One region of the Paenibacillus sp. GM1FR genome, then DNA from elsewhere that is predicted to be linked to it. Evidence: riboswitches for the same ligand, from Rfam matches in the RefSeq annotation. Region 1 holds a riboswitch; the other holds the start of a gene.

Region 1 (3,421 bases):
CAATCCGAATTATCACAGATCCGGATCCTGCCGCCTTCTCCCTCTACCAAAGTCAAAGCAAAGTCAGCAGCTACCTCAGCTATAACCTGATGCCAATGCGCTTCCACAGCTATCAGTTGGAGTTTCAGTTCCTGATCAATTGTAGTCAATGTTCTTCTCACATGCCCTGCTTCCATAACGTCGTTCAACCATTGTTTTTCTACATCTGTTAATAATGCTCCAGAAGACAAGCGGGCTCCAAGAGCTATCAATTCATTCCTGAAATTTCTCATCGACAACTCATCTTCTGGAGATGCAGGGACAGAAGCGTTAAGTTGCCATCGTTCCAGAAAATCTTGCTGCCAGCTCGCCTTCCCGAGTCTGTCCTCCGATCGATCTCCCCCACGCCAGTCGTGATAATCGCTGTTTACAAAATCGGTCCATAACCTGTCCATATATACCTCCGTTCAATGTAACCATCTAATTAAATAAAGAAGGTTACAACTCATCTTTGATGTGTTATATTGAGTGTAACCTTATTAATCAGTTTTAGCTAGTTACATCACCTATCACAATTATACGCAAGGAGGAAAAGGCAATGACAAAAACAACAGCACTAGATGTGTTACTTATTCAAAAGGATGATACTTGGGATCAATGTAATTGGATTGTACCTTTGTCGAAATCCTTGGAAGGTCTTACAGCAGAACAAGCAGCCTGGATTCCACCCTCAGGAGGATTAAGCATCTGGCAGTTGGTTAACCATATGTATTATTACAACCATCGCTTATTATGTCGCATGCAAGGTAAGGAGCCTACCCTTCCTGCTGTAGACTCCAATGAATACACATTTGGTAATCCGGGAGATGCAACGGATGCAGCTGGTTGGAATACACTGATGCAGGGTACAACTCGATTAGCCCAGCAGTTGCGAGATCAATTAGCTGCACTACAAGAGTCTGATCTTGAAGCCGCATATATGGACTCCGAAGAGAAATGGGCACACGAACTAGCTCGCTGGGTACTCCATGATGCGTATCACGCAGGTCAGATCGTGCTCCTTCGCAGACAGCAAGGAAGCTGGAAAATCGTTTTCTAAAAAAAATGCTTGAACTGCTAGCGCTTACAGGAATAAGATGAACTTATTAATGTTACAGCTTGTTCAACACACTATATAATTGAATAGGATCTTCGGGGTAGGGTGCAATTCCCAACCGGCGGTGATGTTCTTCGGAACCAGCCCGCGACTCGCTAATTGTTCTTAACGAAGGACATTCAGCGACTGACTTGGTGTGAATCCAAGGCCGACGGTACAGTCCGGATGAGAGAAGATCAACACATTGACATGCCGTTCACGGGAAGGCCTCTTTCCTGACGCATGTCCTTGGATGAGCCCCCGTGGTATATACCAAAACGGGGGCTTTTGTCGATTTTGCCAACTGAAGATTCCGTGTTCTGACGAAGGAGTCCTGAATATGGAAAAGACATCAGCAGCATCACCTGTTTACCGCAAGGAACGAAGTAATACCGGATTCTGGCTTGTAGTTCTCGGCGCCGCCTTATGGGGGGTCGACCCACTCTTCCGAATTATTTTGCTAAACACGATGACATCCACGCAGATTGTACTGGTGGAACATATCATCGTCAGTCTTATTGCCATTCCCGTGCTGTGGAAATTCCGGTCTGACCTAAAAAACCTGCGCGCTCGCCACTGGATTGCCGTGATTTTTATCTCATGGGGAGGATCAGCACTCGCAACGGTATTGTTCACCATGGCGCTTACACATAACGATCCGAATACGGTGCTTTTATTGCAAAAAATGCAACCACTCTTCGCTATCGTGCTGGCTAAACTGTTATTAAAAGAGACGTTACCACGTCGCTTCGGTGGATTGTTCTTCATTGCATTAGCAGGAACGTACCTGCTTACATTTGGCTTCACATTGCCATTAGGTAACTGGGACAACTGGATTCATGCTGGAAGCTTGTTATCCCTTGGGGCTGCTGCCTTATGGGGAGGTTCAACCGTTATGGGACGATTGATGCTGGGTCAGGCGCGTTACGAAACCGTCACCTCTCTGCGCTTTGTCGTTGCTCTCCCGCTCCTGATCTTTATGACGTGGAATGAAGGTGCGGCATGGACGTTTCCGTCCGGAACGGGTGAACAGACTGCTGTCATCCTCAACATTCTCGGTCAGGCATTGTTACCAGGTCTGCTCAGTCTTCTGTTGTATTACAAAGGTCTGTCGTCAACCAAAGCTTCTGTTGCAACACTCGCAGAACTTAGCTTCCCGATGGCGGGTGTGTTGGTGAACTGGATTGCTTTCCGTACACTGATTACATGGGAGCAGTTGCTTGGTTTTATCCTGATCTGGGTGGCCCTCTTCGCCATTTCCAGACAGCAGGAAAGATCATCAACTGCGGCCGATGCTGCACCAAAGCTGCGTACAGAATAAGTAGATATATCTGAGGTTCACATATAAACAAATAGTCAAATATAAAATAAAACCATTGCACATCAAATTAGATGAGCAGTGGTTTTTTTATTTCCATGACTCGATATTACTCGTTCATTTTCTCACTTAGCAATATGAGCTATTGACCCTGTGCTTTATTTCTATATCGCATATGCAAATACTCCCCCTCTTTTCCCTCCAACCTCATAACGAGTATGCATATCATCGCACTACGATTCTTCTATGTTTTGTCTTTTGTCTAATCCGGTGGTACGATGACATATGGAATAAACAGATGAATTATATTCAGAGAGGAACGATCATGATGTCTTCATTCTCATATACCTCCTACGACGCCGTAGGTTTGGCTGAACTGATCCGATCCCGGGAAGTATCCCCGGTTGAAATGCTTGAAGCGGCGTTTGCACGCCTTGAAGAAGTGAATCCGCAACTTAATGCGGTTATTCGTACATATGAATCTCGCGCACGTGAGGAAGCCGGTTTGGTTCTCCCTGGAGAACAACCTTTTGCCGGTGTTCCCCTGCTCCTGAAAGATATCTCGCAATCCTTGGAAGGTGAATTTCTGACTTCAGGCTCACGTTTGTTCAGCGAGCATCGGGCATTACGCAATTCCAATTTTGTCACTCGACTCCGTGATGCAGGCTTTATCTTCATAGGACATACCAATACGCCTGAATTTGGTTTAAAAAATATTACCGAGCCCCGTCTTCATGGTCCAACTCGCAATCCATGGAATATCAATCATTCCCCAGGTGGTTCAAGTGGTGGTGCCGCTGCCGCTGTAGCTTCAGGTATTGTTCCTCTTGCGGGAGCCAGTGACGGAGGAGGTTCGATTCGTATCCCGGCTTCCTTTAGCGGATTGTTTGGATTAAAACCAACGCGTGGACGGACACCTGTGGGGCCTGGAGTTGGTCGTCAATGGCAAGGCGCATCGATTGATTTTGCCCTCTCTCGCTCGGTTCGGG
Region 2 (3,421 bases), 420 kb from region 1:
GCCAGCACCCGTCTCCCGATGTCCTCTCCCATACTGGAGCAGATGATCCACATATTTGCCCAAAATATCGCATTCGATATTAATGGTATCCCCTGTCTTTTTCACATTTAGTACAGTTTCACCAATGGTATGCGGGATAATGGAAACCGTGAATGCGGTATCCGATGTATGGACAACGGTCAAGCTAATGCCATCCAGTGTAACTGATCCTTTGGGGATCAGATATTTGAACAACTGGTGATCATCAGGCTTGATCTCAAACACAATTGCATTCTGATCACGTGTTATACTGCCGATCACTCCAGTACCATCAACATGGCCCTGAACGATATGGCCGCCAAAACGACCGCCTGATTGCATGGCCCGCTCCAGATTAACTTTACTGCCAGATTGCAGCTGACTGAGATTGGTATGGCGATAGGTTTCAGGCATTACATCGGCGGTAAAACCTCCACCTTCGAGCGTTGTCGCAGTTAAGCACACGCCGTTCACTGCTACACTATCACCAATCTTCAGATCGTCCATGATGGCGGAAGCTCCGATATTCAGGACCATCGCTTCGCCTTTCCGACCAATACCCCGGATCTGACCGACTTCTTCCACCAAACCGGTAAACATGCTGCCGCCTCCCTTTTTCAAGTTATAAAGAACCTAACTTTCTACTTTCAAATCCATTTATTTATTCAGGCCACACCGGAATACCGCCAATGCTGATATTATCTCCAACTTGTTCGATCTCCAACTGATTCAATTGAATCGCCTGATTCATACGTTCCACACCCTCGAAGCGGAAGCTTCCAGGTGTATCATAACCGCCTACAATCTTCGGAGCGATAAACATGAGCAGTCGATCGACCAACCTTGCCTCCAGCATGGCTCCATTCAAGGTGCCTCCACCTTCAAGCAAAATTGAACCAATGTCACGCTCACCCAACTTGCTAAGACCGTTTAACAGATCCACACGTGGTCCAGGACCACAGCGTATAATCTCGACGCCGTAGGCTTCCAAACGTTCAGCAACTTCAGGACTGGCTTCGTCTGTTGTCAGCACCCATGTTGGAGCAAGACCATCCTTAACCATTTTGGCACCTACGGGGAGACGTAACTTGGAATCCACTACAATGCGCACTGGACTAATGCCTTCGACTTGCAAACGGGTTGTAAGTTCCGGATTATCGGCAATTACCGTGTCGACGCCAACCATAATTCCCTGGTGACGATGACGAAGGGCATGTACAATCTCACGAGCGGGCTCGTTAGAGATCCACTTGCTGTCTCCGCTGCGAGTAGCAATTTTGCCATCCAAAGTAGTAGCCGTTTTCAGTGTCACAAAAGGTAGACCCGTTGTAATAAACTTAATGAATTTTTCATTCATGCGTCTTCCTCGCTCACGCAGTACGCCAACTTCAACTTCAATGCCTTGTTGACGAAGCATGCTTATACCCCTGCCGGATACTTGCGGATTTGGATCTTCACAACATACCACAACACGTTTCACCTTTTCATGAATCAGACGTTCACTACAAGGTGGCGTCTTGCCATAATGACTACAAGGCTCAAGTGTAACGTATACCGTACTTCCCTCTGCATCACTGCCTGCCATGTTAAGTGCATGCACCTCTGCATGACCGGTTCCACGTTTCAGATGGCTCCCCAGGCCTACAATACGGCCTTCTTTCACAACTACACATCCAACAACCGGATTAATCCCCGTCTGTCCCTGTGCTCGTTCCGCCATATCCAATGCCAGTGCCATATAAAATTCATCATTGATCATTTCCAAATCCGTTCACCCCGCGGTTTAAAGTCTTGTTTATTAAAAAATCCCCGTCGAACAATCAGTTCGATGGGGATGATGAGAGACAAATGTCACCAGCAGGAGTGAAATGGATACAGCACGCCAACACTTTGCCCAAAACTTCATTTCGGGCAAGTGAAAATAGACACATACCTTAATGAACATCATTTACAGGTAAAGAGCTTTTATAGTGCGGCATATGTATGGAACTGTCCGGCGTATCCGGATCTTCCCTGCACAGTGCAAGACATCATAAAATCGTGACTGTGCAGCAATACTCCTGCTGAATGCAAACCTGTTAGGTCTGCACCTCTCCTTCTCCCATCCAGACTATACTGTCGGTTCTGGAATTACACCAGATCAGCCATCTGCCAATGGCAGACAGGTCACGGACTTTGCATCAAGTGCTGGACACATAGGTCCTTACACTTCCTGCATCACCGCCGGTAGGGAATTGCACCCTGCCCTGAAGGATTGCTTTCGTTATTACTTGGATGTTAGCACTTTAATGCCAAAAAATCAATTGTTTTTTGTTCCTTTTTGTCACATACTAACTTTTAATAAGTCAATAAACAACAAAAAACCGCTTCCTCTCAAGGAGGCACGGTTTTTCTTTGAAAGCATTTCACATCCATCGTAACATTCTACATATCAGGAAAACACCAGCTCGCCATATGCTTTAATTCTTTGGCATTATGGAATGGAGTGCGGTCAGGTTCTTGCAGGGGCGAAGTCGGAAGCGGGAACTCTCTTGCCACCCTTCTGACCCAACTTGTTGAATCGATCGCAATAGCCGAGCATTTCCAGCGTCCATTCGCTCTCGGTCGAAACGTCCCATGCAAATCTGCTTTTCCCGGCATCTCTGGGAAGACTCCATCCAGATATTCGACGATGACGCGCTTGTCTCTGACTTCATGACAATATACAGTCACCCATACACCTTCCCGGACCCGAACAGCATACACATCTCCAGACTGTACCTCCCCGGTACCTGCATCAGGTGATGCCTTTGGTACTTTTCCGCGAACACTTCTCTTCTTCTCCAATGCCCCTAAGATCGTGTCCTTTACAGCTGGACTCTCATCAGGCTTATCCGCAAGTGATATGTTATTCAGATCAAAATCATGAAATATCTTGTTCAGGTTGTTCTCATTAATTCCGACAGATGAGTCCCACCACGCCAGAGGGGCCTGCACTTCAACCCGCACATTGGGGCGTGCGTCACGCTGCATGTAAGAGGTGAATTCCGTGATCATTCCAGGATGTTCCGGCGTATCCAGTATGCCAATCAGAGCTAACGTCTCAAGCAAATCACGGTAAGCATATTCCTTCTGTGTGGGCAAAAGACGTTCCTTCTTGAGCGCTACTGCTGCCTTGCTGTAACGTGTTTTGGGAGGTAATTCGCGTAGCACCGTTAACACCGCACGGAATGTCCAGCGGTCGTACTCATTGGGTATTGGAAGCTCCTGTGCGGCAGCCAGCTCTCGAAGTGCCAACACGCATCCAAAAGGATCACCGTCCAACGGGGTTCCATTGGTCATCCGCCAATACCATTGCAGCGTTGTGTCGGTTGCTTGATCTACACTTAATCCGCATATCTTACAAGTGTTCGAAGATGGATAT

Evidence for each region. Region 1 has a riboswitch for FMN ahead of PAEAM_RS10260 (DMT family transporter). Riboswitches for the same ligand answer to the same signal wherever they lie in the genome.
Region 2: it holds a riboswitch for FMN, as region 1 does, so the genes downstream of both, ribD (bifunctional diaminohydroxyphosphoribosylaminopyrimidine deaminase/5-amino-6-(5-phosphoribosylamino)uracil reductase RibD) here and PAEAM_RS10260 (DMT family transporter) in region 1, are expected to answer to the same signal.

Annotation. Positions count from the first base shown of each region.
Region 1 is NZ_MKZL01000011.1:1,006,865-1,010,285, reverse strand. Features, by position in the region: gene PAEAM_RS10270 (CGNR zinc finger domain-containing protein) at 1-434, opposite strand, end outside; gene PAEAM_RS10265 (DinB family protein) at 578-1,078, shown strand; FMN riboswitch at 1,163-1,316, shown strand; gene PAEAM_RS10260 (DMT family transporter) at 1,455-2,435, shown strand; gene PAEAM_RS10255 (amidase) at 2,761-3,421, shown strand, end outside.
Region 2 is NZ_MKZL01000011.1:585,858-589,278, reverse strand. Features, by position in the region: gene ribE (riboflavin synthase) at 1-618, opposite strand, end outside; gene ribD (bifunctional diaminohydroxyphosphoribosylaminopyrimidine deaminase/5-amino-6-(5-phosphoribosylamino)uracil reductase RibD) at 680-1,783, opposite strand; FMN riboswitch at 2,108-2,276, opposite strand; gene PAEAM_RS08400 (hypothetical protein) at 2,443-3,421, opposite strand, start outside.